Linked DNA regions of Prochlorococcus marinus XMU1411. The protein of the gene in region 1 interacts with the protein of each later gene in a pairwise test. Links are inferred from orthologs where the notes say so. Each region holds a gene or a part of one and is shown in the gene's direction. Other genes may lie near its edges.

Region 1 (6,700 bases):
CTCTATTTTAATTATTGCATCTTTTAGCAGGTTTTTGTTATTAAGCCAATGAGGATTATTTTTATTACGAAACCATGTTTTTTGTCTTTTAGCAAATTGGATAGTTTTTGTGGTAGTGAGCTCAATCGCTTTATTAATTGTTATACGGTTATTTAAGACCTCTTTAGCTTCACGGTAACCAATAGTCTCTAGGATTGATAAATCAGCCCCATATCTATCAATAAGGTATTTCGTCTCTTCAAGAATTCCTGAAGAAAACATATTTTTTGTTCTTTCTAAAATTCTTTCTTTTAAATTTTCTCTGTCTAATCCAAGTTCTAGTATTTTCCAGTTTGGAGGTTTTTGAACTTTTTGCTTTGATAAGGGTTTACCAGTTACATAAAAGACTTCTAAAGCTCTTATTGTTCTAATGTGATCAGCAAAATTGATTTTTTTTGTTGATATTGGATCGCAATTCTTTAAAATTTCCCAACATTTTTTTTGACCAAGTTCTTCTAATTGACTTCTCAAATGATTTTGAGGAGGGACATTGGGTACAAAAAAACCTTTTGTGATTGAATTCATATACAAACCACTTCCTCCAACAAGAAAGGGTAAATTTTTTTGTTTAATTTCTCTGTTGATTGATTTTTGAGCAATTTCTTGAAATTTTTTAACATTAATTGGGTTAATCGGTTCTTCAATATCTATTAAGTAATGCTTTATTTTTTTTTGCTGATTTTCAGATGGTTTGGCTGTTCCTATATCCATAGACTTATAGATTTGTCTTGAATCTATATTGTGAATTCGAGTTTTAAAATATTCTGCAATTTGAATAGCTAATTCAGTTTTACCACTTGCAGTGGGCCCAATTAAAACTATTACATGAGGTTGATAAGAAGACATATTAATTTCTGAAGAAAAATCTATTCGCTATATAATGAAAGAAATTAAATTTTCCATAGACTTCGAGCCTTTCTCTTATTGCAGTGGTAAGTTTAATGAAAGACCTTTTAAAAATAACATTTTAAAAGTTTTAATATTTTTTTTATATTAAATGAGCGAGGACAAAAGATCTAATAAAATCTCTAATGATTATGGTGCAGAACAGATTCAGGTTTTAGAAGGGTTAGAGCCTGTTCGTAAACGTCCTGGAATGTACATTGGTTCTACAGGTCCCAGAGGTTTGCATCATTTGGTATATGAGGTCGTTGATAACTCAGTAGATGAAGCCCTTGCAGGACATTGCGATCATATAGAAATAGTTCTTCGAGCAGATGGATCTGCTTTGATCTCTGATAATGGACGGGGTATTCCAACAGATATTCACCCAAGAACTGGGAAAAGTGCTCTAGAAACTGTACTGACTGTCCTTCACGCAGGTGGTAAATTCGGAAGTGGAGGTTATAAAGTTTCAGGTGGCTTGCATGGAGTAGGTATATCTGTAGTTAACGCTTTAAGTGAATGGGTTAATGTTACTGTTTATAGAGATGGCAGTGAGTTTAATCAAAGATTTGAAAAAGGTGTTTCGAAGGGTGAATTGCAAAATAAAAAGCAAACTATTAAGCCTTCTAGAAAGGGCACCACTATTTGTTTTAAACCCGATAAAACGATTTTTTCTGGAGGAATAGAATTTGAATATGCTCTTCTTTCATCTAGGTTAAGAGAATTAGCTTATCTTAATGGTGGTGTAAAAATTGTTTTTAGAGATGAGAGAAATCAATTATCAGATGGTTCTTTCAAAGAAGAAATTTATTTATATGAAGGTGGCATTAAAGAATATGTTCAATACATGAATGCAGAAAAGGATTCTATACATCCTGAGATAATTTATGTTGACTCACAAAAAGAAAACGTATACGTAGAAGCAGCTTTGCAATGGTGTTCAGATGTATATTCAGATAATATTTTAGGTTTTGCAAATAATATTAGAACTATTGATGGAGGTACTCATATTGAGGGATTAAAGACAGTTTTGACAAGAACATTCAATAATCTCGCTAAAAAAAGAGGTAAAAGAAAAGATATTGAAAAAAATTTAGCCGGAGAAAATATCAGAGAGGGATTGACCGTAGTTTTATCAGTTAAAGTTCCAGATCCCGAATTTGAGGGACAAACAAAAACTAAATTAGGGAATACTGAAGTAAGAGGAATTGTTGATTCTCTTATTGGGGAAGCTCTCACAAAGTATATGGAATTTAATCCTGGGATTTTAGATTTAATTCTTGAAAAAGCAATCCAATCATTTAATGCAGCAGAAGCTGCAAGAAGGGCTAGAGAATTAGTTAGAAGAAAAAGTGTCCTAGAAAGTTCAACTTTGCCTGGTAAATTAGCAGATTGTAGTTCTAGAGATCCCTCAGAATCAGAAATTTATATTGTTGAGGGAGATTCTGCGGGAGGGTCTGCTAAACAAGGCAGAGATAGAAAATTTCAAGCTATTTTGCCTCTAAGAGGTAAAATTCTTAATATTGAAAAAACTGATGATACTAAAATATATAAAAATACTGAAATTCAGTCATTAATAACTGCTCTAGGATTAGGAATCAAGGGAGAGGAATTTGATATTAGTTCTTTGAGATATCACAGGGTAGTAATTATGACGGATGCTGATGTTGACGGTGCTCATATAAGAACTTTATTATTGACATTTTTTTATAGATATCAAAGGGAACTTGTTGAGAAAGGTTTCATATATATTGCGTGTCCTCCTCTCTATAAAGTTGAAAGAGGTAAAAATCATAAATACTGTTATAACGAGAATCAATTAAAGGATACAATTACAAGTTTTGGAGAAAACGCAAATTATAATATTCAAAGATTTAAGGGATTAGGTGAAATGATGCCAAAACAATTGTGGGATACAACTATGAATCCTCAAACTAGAATGATGAAAAGGGTTGAAATTGAGGATGCACTCGAAGCTGACAGAATATTTAATATTTTAATGGGAGATAAAGTTGCACCAAGAAGAGAATTTATTGAAACTCATAGCGGTAACTTAGATCTGGCTACTTTAGATATATGATTAATAATCTGCTTAAGAATTGTTGCTTAATTATTTTTGCATTAATTGCTCCAATTACATTACCTGCTGGTGGGATTCAAAAAAGCTTAAATCAAAATGATTTTCCTAAAACTGCCAAAGAAATTATCTTGTCATCAAACACTTCTCTTTATTCTTTTCCTGAACTTAATGCTAAAGAACTAACAGTTCTTGAAATGGGAACAACCTTATCAATTTTACGAAATTGGAAAGTCAATGAAAGTGAAATTTGGGTAAGGGTGGAGTTAGCATCTAATAAATTTTTAGACGATCCTAATAAGATTTTAAAAGGCTGGATAAAAATGTAAATCTTGGATTTTACCTCAATTATTATTATTTTATTTGGGAGTACTTTTGGATTAATAACAAGGATATTTATACAAAAACATTTAAAAATTAATATAGGATTTGATATTCAAAATACTTCCATAGTCAATTTTCTATCATCCTTTTTTTTGGGAATTTTAGTAGCATTTAATTTTGTAAATAATAAGATATTATTTTTATTTTATACTGGTTTTTTAGGATGTTTTAGCACATTTTCTTCTTTTATATATCAACTATTTATTTTATTAAAGAAGAGGAAATTATTTCGTTTATTTTTTCACTATTTTGAGGTAATAATAGTTTCCTTTTTTTGCTTTTATTTAGGTTATTATTTGGTGCAAATTATAACATGAAAAAAAAAAGTTATATCTATATTCTTTTAGCTTGTTTTTTAGCCAGTTTTTTCAGGATTTTTATTAATAATAATTTTATTGTTTCAATAATTGGATCATTACTTTTTGGATTTGTTATTGCAAAAAGATTAAGTTACGCGAAAGAAAAAATTTTGTTAAGTGGTTTTTTTTCGTGTTTTACGTCCTTTAGCGGATTTATATTTTTTTTGTATCAAGTTTTTATTCAAGGAGGTTTGATCAAATTTATAATATTTTTTAATTTGATTATTATTATAAACTTACTAACAATGTGTTTCGGCTATTGGATAAGTAGAAAAATTAATTAGATTTCATATAATGGTTTTGTTACTTTGACAAGGGATTATATTTATGAATGAAAATAATCTTGAAAAGATTGCATCATTATCTTCAGATCTAAGTACTAGAGAAAATATTACTATTCAACTTGAAGAATTACTCGTCGCTGGAAATTATGATGAGGCAAAATTACTTTTAGAGCCTTCCCAACCAGTTGATATTGCAGATGCAATTGGCAGCCTTCCATTAATATTGCAGGCATTGGCATTTCGATTGTTAAAGAAAAATGAGGCAATTGAAGTTTATGAATATTTAGATCCAATAGTTCAGCAAACTTTATTAGACAGACTTCGTTCGGGAGAAGTTTTGGAAATAGTAGAGAAAATGTCTCCTGATGATAGGGTTCAACTATTTGATGAATTACCTGCAAAAGTTGTAAGAAAATTTTTGTCTGCTCTAAGCCCTGGGGAAAGGAAAGTAACAGCTGAATTACTAGGTTATGAGCCTGAAACTGCTGGAAGATTAATGACAACTGAATTTATAGACCTTAAAGAGATGCAAACGGCAGCTGAGGCTCTTTCTTTAGTCCGAAAGAGAGCTCCTTTTACAGAGACGATTTACAGCCTATATGTTACGGATAAAGAAAGACATTTGACTGGTATTCTCTCTTTAAGAGATCTTGTAACTGCTGATCCATCTAAGCCAATTGGAGATGTTATGACAAAAGATGTGGTAAATATTTCTACGAATACGAATCAAGAAGAGGTAGCAAGAGCAATACAAAGATATGATTTCTTAGCGCTTCCAGTTGTTGACAAAGAAAAAAGACTTGTTGGGATAGTAACTGTCGATGATTTAATTGATGTCATAGAGCAAGAAGCAACAAGAGATATTTATGCAGCGGGAGCAGTTCAATCTGGAGATGAAGATGATTATTTTCAAAGTAGTTTGTTTACGATGGCTCGAAGAAGAATATTATGGTTATTAATTTTAGTTTTAGCCAATGGTTTGACTACAAAAGTTATAGCGATGAATGATCAAATTTTAAGAGAAATAGTTTTGCTTGCTGCATTTATTCCTTTGCTCATAGGCACTGGTGGAAATGTTGGGGCTCAAAGTTCAACTGTCGTTATAAGAGGTTTAAGTACTCAAAAATTAAAGTCTCTTGGAGCTATAAAAGCAGTTTTTAAAGAGGCCGTAACTGGAGCTCTTTTGGGTATTTTGATGATGCTTGTGGTATTTCCTTTCGCTTGGTGGCAAGGAGAAGGCTATTTAATAGCCTCTGCGGTAGGGATAAGTTTAATTTCTATAACGACTTTAGCTGCAACTACTGGAGCTATCCTCCCTTTGTTGTTTCATAAAATGAGATTAGACCCAGCTTTAATGTCCTCTCCTTTTATAACAACTGTCACTGATATTGCAGGTGTATTTATTTATCTAAGTACAGCAAAATGGCTGTTAAGTTCTTCTTAAACTAAAATTGACTAGGTAGTTGTACTCATTTTTGTAAATTTGTGGATTTTTTTGTTTAACTTTACAATTCTTAATGGTATTGTTTACAAAACAACATTCAACTTTCATGTCTTCTGAAACATTAAGTGAGAATAAACTAGCGACAATATCAAGTTTAAAAGCCTCTAATGATGTCGACCTTGTCAGATCCTATTTAAGGGATATCGGCAGAGTTCCACTTCTTTCTCATGAGCAGGAAATTACGCTTGGAAGACAGGTGCAAGAATATATGCAAGTCGAAAGAGCAGAATTAGAAATTATTGAATTAACAGGAGATAAACCAACTATAGAGGAATTATCAAATAAATTAAATTTATCTACTTCCGTAATCAAAAAAAGATTGAGAGCTGGTCAGAGGGCTAAAGAACGGATGGTCGCAGCTAATTTAAGATTAGTGGTTAGTGTTGCAAAAAAATATACAAAAAGAAACATGGAATTATTAGATTTAATACAAGAAGGAACTATAGGATTAGTAAGGGGTGTAGAAAAATTTGATCCCGCAAGAGGTTATAAGTTTTCTACATATGCATACTGGTGGATTAGACAAGGTATTACTAGAGCAATAGCGGAAAAAAGCAGGGCAATAAGGTTACCAATTCACATAACCGAGATGTTAAATAAATTAAAAAAAGGTCAAAGAGAGTTGAGTCAAGAAATGTCTAGGACTCCTACAGTTAGTGAACTTGCTAAATATGTAGAGCTTCCTGAAGATGATGTAAAAGATTTGATGTGCAAGGCAGGGCAGCCAGTTAGTCTTGAAACAAAAGTTGGAGATGGTGAAGATACTGTCTTATTAGATTTACTAGCAGGTGGTGAGGACTTGCCAGACGAACAGATAGAGATGGATTGTATGAGAGGAGATCTTCATTCTCTTTTGCATCAATTACCAGATCTCCAATGTAGAGTTTTAAGAATGAGATATGGGATGGATGGTGATGAACCAATGTCTCTTACAGGTATAGGTAGGGTACTTGGAATAAGTAGGGACCGAGTTAGAAATCTAGAAAGAGATGGACTCAGAGGTTTGAGAAGACTTAGTGATAACGTAGAAGCCTATTTTGTTTCTTGAATAAATTCAAGAATTAACTGATTTGTTTTTTCAGGTTCTTCATCGTGCGGACAATGTCCAGCACCTTCGATAATATCTAACCGCTTTATATTCGTGAATTTTTTCTTCCACTCTTTAGCT
Region 2 (6,965 bases), on another replicon or contig:
TCATTACAGATAAAATAATATAAGTAACAAAATATCTAAAAAAGCCCGATTAATCGGGCGATTTAGTGTGTGAGGAGTATGGGGTTTCCCCCATCAATTAATAATAACTCCTAAATAGAAATTTTTTCAATTAAAAACTTAATTCACTAAGGTTTTATACTTTTGCTCTAAATAAACTACTTACCCATCCCAAGCTGCTGAGCTTTTTGATAAACCTTACCCTCTGTAAGAAGAGATGGTGCTATAACTATTTCAACTTCTTGCATTTCTTTAATGTTTTTTGCCCCAAGAGTACTCATTGAGGTTCTAATGGCTCCTAATAAGTTATGTGTCCCATCATCAAGCAAGGCCGGGCCCTTAATTATTCTTTCTAAGGATCCTGAAGAACCAACTTCAATTCTTGTACCCCTAGGCAATACTGGACTTGGAGTAGCCATACCCCAGTGAAATCCTTTACCTGGAGCGTTTGAGGATTTAGCTATTGGGGATCCAATCATTACAGCATCTGCTCCACATGCTAAACATTTACAGATATCTCCGCCCGTCACAATTCCTCCATCACCAATAATAGGAATATAACGACCACTTTCTTGAAAGTAATCATTTCTTGCCGCACTACAATCAGCAATTGCAGTTGCTTGAGGGATTCCAATTCCCAATACTCCTCTTGATGTACATGCCGCTCCAGGTCCTATCCCAACCATTAATCCTGCAACTCCAGCATCCATAAGAAGTTTTGCAACCTCATAAGTAACACAATTACCAGCTATAACTGGGACATTCAAAGATTGGCAGAGATCTTTAATGTTTAAGGTTTCCTTACCTTCCATACCAAGGTGTTCAGTTGAAACAACTGTTCCTTGAAGAAAAAATAAATCTATTTTGGAAGTATTAAGTGTTTCTTTAAACTTAATAGCAGCTTGAGGGGTCCCACTAAAAGCTGCGATACCTCCTCCTTCTTTGACCTCCTTTATTCTTTGTAAAATCAACCCCTCCTTTACAGGTTCACTGTATATCTTCTGCATTAATGGAACAAAATCGTTCTTACCGACTGATGCTATTTGGTTCAATATTTCATCAGGGTTTTCATATCGTGTTTGTATTCCCTCCATATTAATAACCCCTAGGGAACCTAATTTTGTGAGTTCTATAGCCGTATTAACATCGACAACACTGTCCATGGCACTAGCTACTATCGGAACTTCTCTTTTAAAATCACCTAAGGCCCAAGAAGGATCAGTCAAATCGTAATCAATCGTTCTATTACCAGGGACTAAAGCTATTTCATCAATACCATAAGCCCTTCTGACTTTTTTATTTAAACCAAGTTCAATATTCACGGAATTTTTCTTTTATTCTGATTAAATTAACAACTAAAGGGGTAATAAGCCAAGGTTTATTTAAAAACAACAGGTTTTATTTTGATTTGTGTTTAAATGTGAGTATTTGGGAATTAAATAAATCTTTTTTTTTATTCATTATGACAATCAGCGATTATTATTAAAGAAAGGATTTTTGTATGTCTGATATTTTAGATTCTGATAACTCAGGATTAAACGAAGATAACGACCGAATTATTCAGACTGACTTAAGAAATGAGATGTCTCGCTCATACCTTGAGTATGCAATGAGCGTTATAGTTGGTCGTGCTCTTCCAGATGCGAGGGATGGCCTAAAGCCTGTTCATAGAAGAATTCTTTATGCAATGTATGAACTTGGTTTGACTAGCGGGAGACCATACAGAAAATGTGCAAGAGTTGTTGGAGAAGTACTAGGTAAATACCACCCTCACGGTGACACTGCTGTTTATGATGCTTTGGTAAGAATGGCTCAAGATTTTTCCATGAGGATGCCCCTTATAGACGGCCATGGAAACTTTGGTTCTGTAGATAACGACCCTCCTGCAGCAATGAGATATACAGAATCTCGTCTACAGTCTCTTACTGATGAAAGTTTACTAGAGGATATTGAATCAGAAACTGTAGATTTCGCTGATAACTTTGACGGTTCTCAACAAGAGCCAACAGTTTTACCTGCAAGAATTCCTCAGCTACTTTTAAATGGATCATCTGGAATAGCCGTAGGAATGGCAACTAATATTCCTCCCCATAACTTAGGAGAATTAATCAATGGTCTCAAATCAATCATTCAAAACCCTTCTCTTGAAGATAGAGAACTTTTTGAACTAATTAAGGGTCCTGATTTCCCCACGGGTGGCCAAATCTTAGGAAGAGATGGTATCAGAGAAACCTTCAAAACAGGAAGAGGTTCAATAACTATGAGAGGTGTAGCAAATATTGAGCAAATTAAATTAGCTGGCAGAGCAGAAAAAGATGCAGTAATAATTACGGAACTTCCTTTTCAAACTAACAAAGCTGGCTTGATAGAGAGAATTGCAGATTTGGTGAATGAAAAGAAATTAGAAGGTATTTCTGATATTAGAGATGAAAGTGATAGAGATGGTATGAGAATTGTTATAGAGTTAAAAAGGGATGCCTACCCACAAGTTGTATTAAATAATTTATTTAAATTAACACCATTACAAAATAACTTTAGTGCAAATATTCTGGCTTTAGTTAATGGGGAGCCCACAACCCTTTCTCTGCGAAGAATGTTAGATGTATTTCTAGATTTTAGGGTAGAGACAATAAGGCGAAGAACACGATTTTTATTAAAAAAGGCAGAAGAAAGAGATCATATAATTAAGGGTCTTTTATTGGCCTTAGATGCTATGGATGAAATTATAGATCTAATTAGATCAGCAAAAGATTCAATATCAGCTCGAGAAAAATTACAAAAAGATCATGAGTTATCTTCCATACAGGCAGATGCAATATTACAAATGCAATTAAGAAGATTAACAGCTCTCGAAGCCGATAAAATAAAAGCAGAACATGATGAATTAACTCAAAAAATTGCCCAATATCAAAAAATACTAAACAGTAAAGAAAGAATTTATGAAATTATTCTTGAAGAACTTAATAAAATCGATGAAAGATTCTCTTCTCCCAGAAAAACAGAAATATTAGATTTAGGTGGCGGATTAGATGATATTGATCTCATTGCTAATGACAGATCTGTAGTTCTATTAACTGAAGCAGGTTATTTAAAAAGGATGCCTGTTAATGAGTTTGAATCTACCAGTCGTGGATCAAGAGGTAAAGCTGGGACAAAAACCCAAGAAGATGATGATGTTAAATTATTTATAAGCTGCAACGATCATGATAATCTTTTGCTTTTCAGCGATAGAGGAGTAGCTTATGCTCTCCCAGCATATAGAGTTCCTATGAGTAGCAGAACAGCAAAAGGTACTCCATCAGTTCAACTTCTCCCAATTCCAAGAGAAGAAAAAATAACTTCACTAGTTGCCGTCGATTCTTTTGTTGACGATCGTTTTTTATTAATGCTAACCAAGGCTGGCTTTATAAAAAGAACTGCACTTTCTGCTTTTTCAAAAATTCGATCAAATGGATTAATTGCAATTAATCTTGAGGATGGAGATGCCCTAACCTGGGTTCGATTATCAAAAGAAGGAGATAGTGTTCTAATTGGATCAAAAACAGGAATGGCTATTCATTTCAGGCTAGATATTAATGAATTAAGACCACTTGGTAGGACAGCAAGAGGAGTTAAATCAATGAACTTGAGGGGAGGAGATAGTCTGGTTTCCATGGATGTATTAACATCTAATTTGGTTGATCAATTGGCTAAAATTGATGAAATCTCAAAAGAAATTGATGATAATATCGAGGAAAATTCAACAGATGGTCCTTGGGTATTAATAGCTAGTGCATTTGGGCTAGGAAAGAGAGTACCTGTGACCCAATTTAGATTACAAAAAAGAGCAGGAATGGGGCTGAAAGCAATAAAATTCAGAATTAAAAATGATGTACTAGTTTGTTTAAAAGTCCTTGGCGTAGGAGAAGAACTACTTCTAGTAACAGAAAAAGGCGTCATAGTAAGAACAAATGCAGATAAAATTTCTCAACAATCCAGAGCGGCTACTGGAGTAAAATTACAAAGGTTGGATGAAGGTGATCATTTATCAGAAGTGGTATTAGTTCCTCATGAACAAATAGAGGAAAAAGAACAAGTTGGCTCAGGTGAAGAAAATTAAAATAAAAATGGTTAATAAATAAAATGGAAATACTTGATATTTTAATTTTAGGTTCTGGTCCTGCAGCTTTATGTTTAGCTTCTGAATTAGCAAAGCAGGATCTTAAAATAAAGGGAATATCGACCAAATCTCCAAGTGAAAAATGGGAGAATACTTATGGTATTTGGGCATCTGAATTAGAGGAATTAGGATTGGAATCTTTGTTATCTCATAGATGGTGTAAGACAGTTAGTTTTTTTGGAAATGGAGAAAATAAAAAAGGGGATACTCCTACTAAACATAACTACGATTATGGTTTAATAAATCAAGAAGCCTTTCAAAATGAACTTTTAAAAAAATGTAAAGGGATTGAATGGTTGAATGAAACAGCAAAAGAAATTAAAGAAAAAAATAAACTATCTGAGGTAATTTGTTTATCAGGTGTAAGAATAAAGGCGAGGTTAGTTATTGACGCAAGTGGTCATAAAAGTAATTTTGTAAAAAGACCAGTACAAAATGAAATTGCTCAGCAGGCCGCGTATGGAATTGTTGGTAAATTTACATCGCCACCTGTTAATAAGGAACAGTTTGTTTTAATGGATTTTCGTCCAAATCATTTAAACAATAAAGAAAAGTTATCATCTCCTTCCTTTCTGTATGCAATGGATCTTGGAAATGAAACTTTTTTTGTTGAAGAAACATCACTAGCTAGTTATCCTGCTTTATCGCGAGAAAAACTCAAAAAAAGACTTTTTAAAAGACTAGATAGTAAAGGTATCAAGGTGAGTGAAATTTTTCATGAAGAGAATTGCCTTTTCCCAATGAATTTACCCCTCCCATTTAAAAAACAATTTGTACTTGGTTTTGGCGGGGCCGCAAGTATGGTGCATCCTGCATCAGGATATATGATCGGTTCTTTATTAAGGAGGGCTCCACTCCTTGCAGAAAAATTAGCAATCTTTTTAAAAGAACCTCATCTAAGTTCCTTTGAACTAGCAACAAAAGGTTGGGACATCTTATGGCCTTATGAGTTAACGCAAAGGCACAAACTTTACCAATATGGTCTTAGAAGATTAATGAGTTTTGACGAAAGTAGATTAAGAAGCTTTTTCACAAATTTCTTTAGATTATCGACCAATGAATGGGTAGGTTTCCTTACTAATACACTTCCACTTCCAAAACTAATTTATGTAATGAGTAAGATGTTTATAAATTCACCTCTAAAAGTAAAACTAGGAATGCTCAAATTAAATTAGTATTTTATTTACGCCAATCATCAATACTAATATCTGGGAACAACTGATCTTCTTCCTCAATATCTTCAAGAAATTTTAAATTGATATTGGAATGATTTTTAATCATTTCAACTAATTTCCAGAAACGGAATAAGTGTCTTTCTATCCTCTCTTTTGCAAGCTCAGTTGTAGTTCCAGCTCTTAAGATAAAGCTCCAATCAGAAGACTCAGAAAGAAGTAGTTCTCTTGCTGCTTGTTTGAAAAGTCTTAAGGATATGTCATTATGTATATTTTTTGAACATAAAGCAACAAAAGTTGAGCCTGCTTTAGTGATTTCTGGAACGATCCATGCATTTGAATCATTAATCCAGTAATTATGGTAACCACCTTGTCCCCAGCTTGATGGCGACGGATCACAAATCTGAAGATTTGGCTTTTGAAGTAAGAATTCTTTTAAAGTTGTAAGCTTAATTGAATATTTACTAGAATTCTTTAAAATATTTTCAATAAAACAAGGTCCTTCATACCACCAATGTCCAAATAACTCGGCATCAAAAGGAGCTACCAATAAGGGATTAAAGGAAGAGGATAAAGTTATTTTTTCTAATTGTTTTGATCTCGCTAGAAGATAAGCATCAGCATGTTCTGCTGCCTTCTCTTTGGCTTCATTTTCTAAATAAAACTCCTTTTTCCCTAATGGAACTTTTTCATCAGTAATCTTATGAAACTTTAAACCTAAAGGTCTTTTGGTTGAAATACCCTTCTCTTGAAGCTTAGAAATAGGCAACTCCCAGCCCAAATCTTTATGAAATTCTCTATAAACTCTGTCTCCCGGGAATCCATCCTTAGCAGACCAAACGGGCAAGGTTGACTCACTATCTCTTCCGAAAAAAGCAACTCCTTTTTTAGAGCAGATTGGTGCGTAAACACCATACCTAGGCCTTGGAGTGGCATTTAAAATTCCATGTCCATCTAAAATCGCATATCTAATACCAGAATTAAATAGTAATTCATCCAAATTTTCATAATATGCACATTCAGGCAACCAAATACCTAAGGGTTTAGTTCCAAGAATATTTTCATGGCTCTTGATGGCTGTATTAATTTGTCCATTAACAGTTTCAGGGTTCTCCCTTAGAATTGGGAGATATCCGTGTGTTGCTGCACAAGTAAGAATATCCAAATTTCCAGAATTATTTAAAATTCTAAACTTCTCAATTAAATTTCCAGAACATTTTTGCCAATATAAGTATTTGTCATTAAGATTTTTTATTAAAAATGTAGAAGCACTTTTATCTTCTTCTGGCAGTTCGTTTAAGAAATCATTCCTTGTTTTAATCCAGCTTGGGAAAGTTTCCTGAATTTGTTTATTACTTAGAAGTGATAATAATGTTGGAGACAAACTAATAGTAAGTTTTGTATTAAAAGGATTTTCATCTCTGGAAGTTTCTATTGATTGAAGTAGTGGTATGTAACATTCCAATATCGCCTGAAATAACCAATCCTCTTCTAACGAGTTTTTTTCATTTTTTCTGACATAAGGAAGATGAGCATGTAAAACTATCGCTAACTGGCCTAAAAAATTTTTTTTGGGGTATTGCCCATTCATACTTTTTAAAATTTATGCCTGTAAT

Evidence for each region.
Region 2: the proteins of gyrB (region 1) and gyrA interact in binary tests that used the Escherichia coli proteins (3 or more experiments, as listed by UniProt). The link is inferred for Prochlorococcus marinus XMU1411 from one-to-one orthologs.

Annotation. Positions count from the first base shown.
Region 1 is NZ_JAAORI010000006.1:93,507-100,206, reverse strand. Bases 602-3,520 are described here. They hold gyrB (DNA topoisomerase (ATP-hydrolyzing) subunit B), read left to right. Parts: upstream 602-1,036; coding sequence 1,037-3,004; downstream 3,005-3,520. Other genes in these bases: HA145_RS09105 (fluoride efflux transporter FluC), read left to right, coding at 3,334-3,520; HA145_RS09110 (hypothetical protein), read left to right, coding at 3,001-3,330; miaA (tRNA (adenosine(37)-N6)-dimethylallyltransferase MiaA), read right to left, coding at 602-885. Outside these bases: more of miaA, read right to left, coding at 1-601; more of HA145_RS09105, read left to right, coding at 3,521-3,702; mgtE (magnesium transporter), read left to right, coding at 4,072-5,472; HA145_RS09095 (RpoD/SigA family RNA polymerase sigma factor), read left to right, coding at 5,579-6,580; HA145_RS09090 (alpha/beta fold hydrolase), read right to left, coding at 6,565-6,700. UniProt on the Escherichia coli protein: DNA gyrase negatively supercoils closed circular double-stranded DNA in an ATP-dependent manner to maintain chromosomes in an underwound state.
Region 2 is NZ_JAAORI010000003.1:681,835-688,799, forward strand. What follows is about bases 1,135-4,318. They hold gyrA (DNA gyrase subunit A), read left to right. Parts: upstream 1,135-1,519; coding sequence 1,520-4,117; downstream 4,118-4,318. Other genes in these bases: HA145_RS05695 (GuaB3 family IMP dehydrogenase-related protein), read right to left, coding at 1,135-1,340; crtL (lycopene beta cyclase), read left to right, coding at 4,141-4,318. In the rest of the region: more of HA145_RS05695, read right to left, coding at 177-1,134; more of crtL, read left to right, coding at 4,319-5,352; HA145_RS05710 (glycoside hydrolase family 57 protein), read right to left, coding at 5,357-6,940. UniProt on the Escherichia coli protein: A type II topoisomerase that negatively supercoils closed circular double-stranded (ds) DNA in an ATP-dependent manner to maintain chromosomes in an underwound state.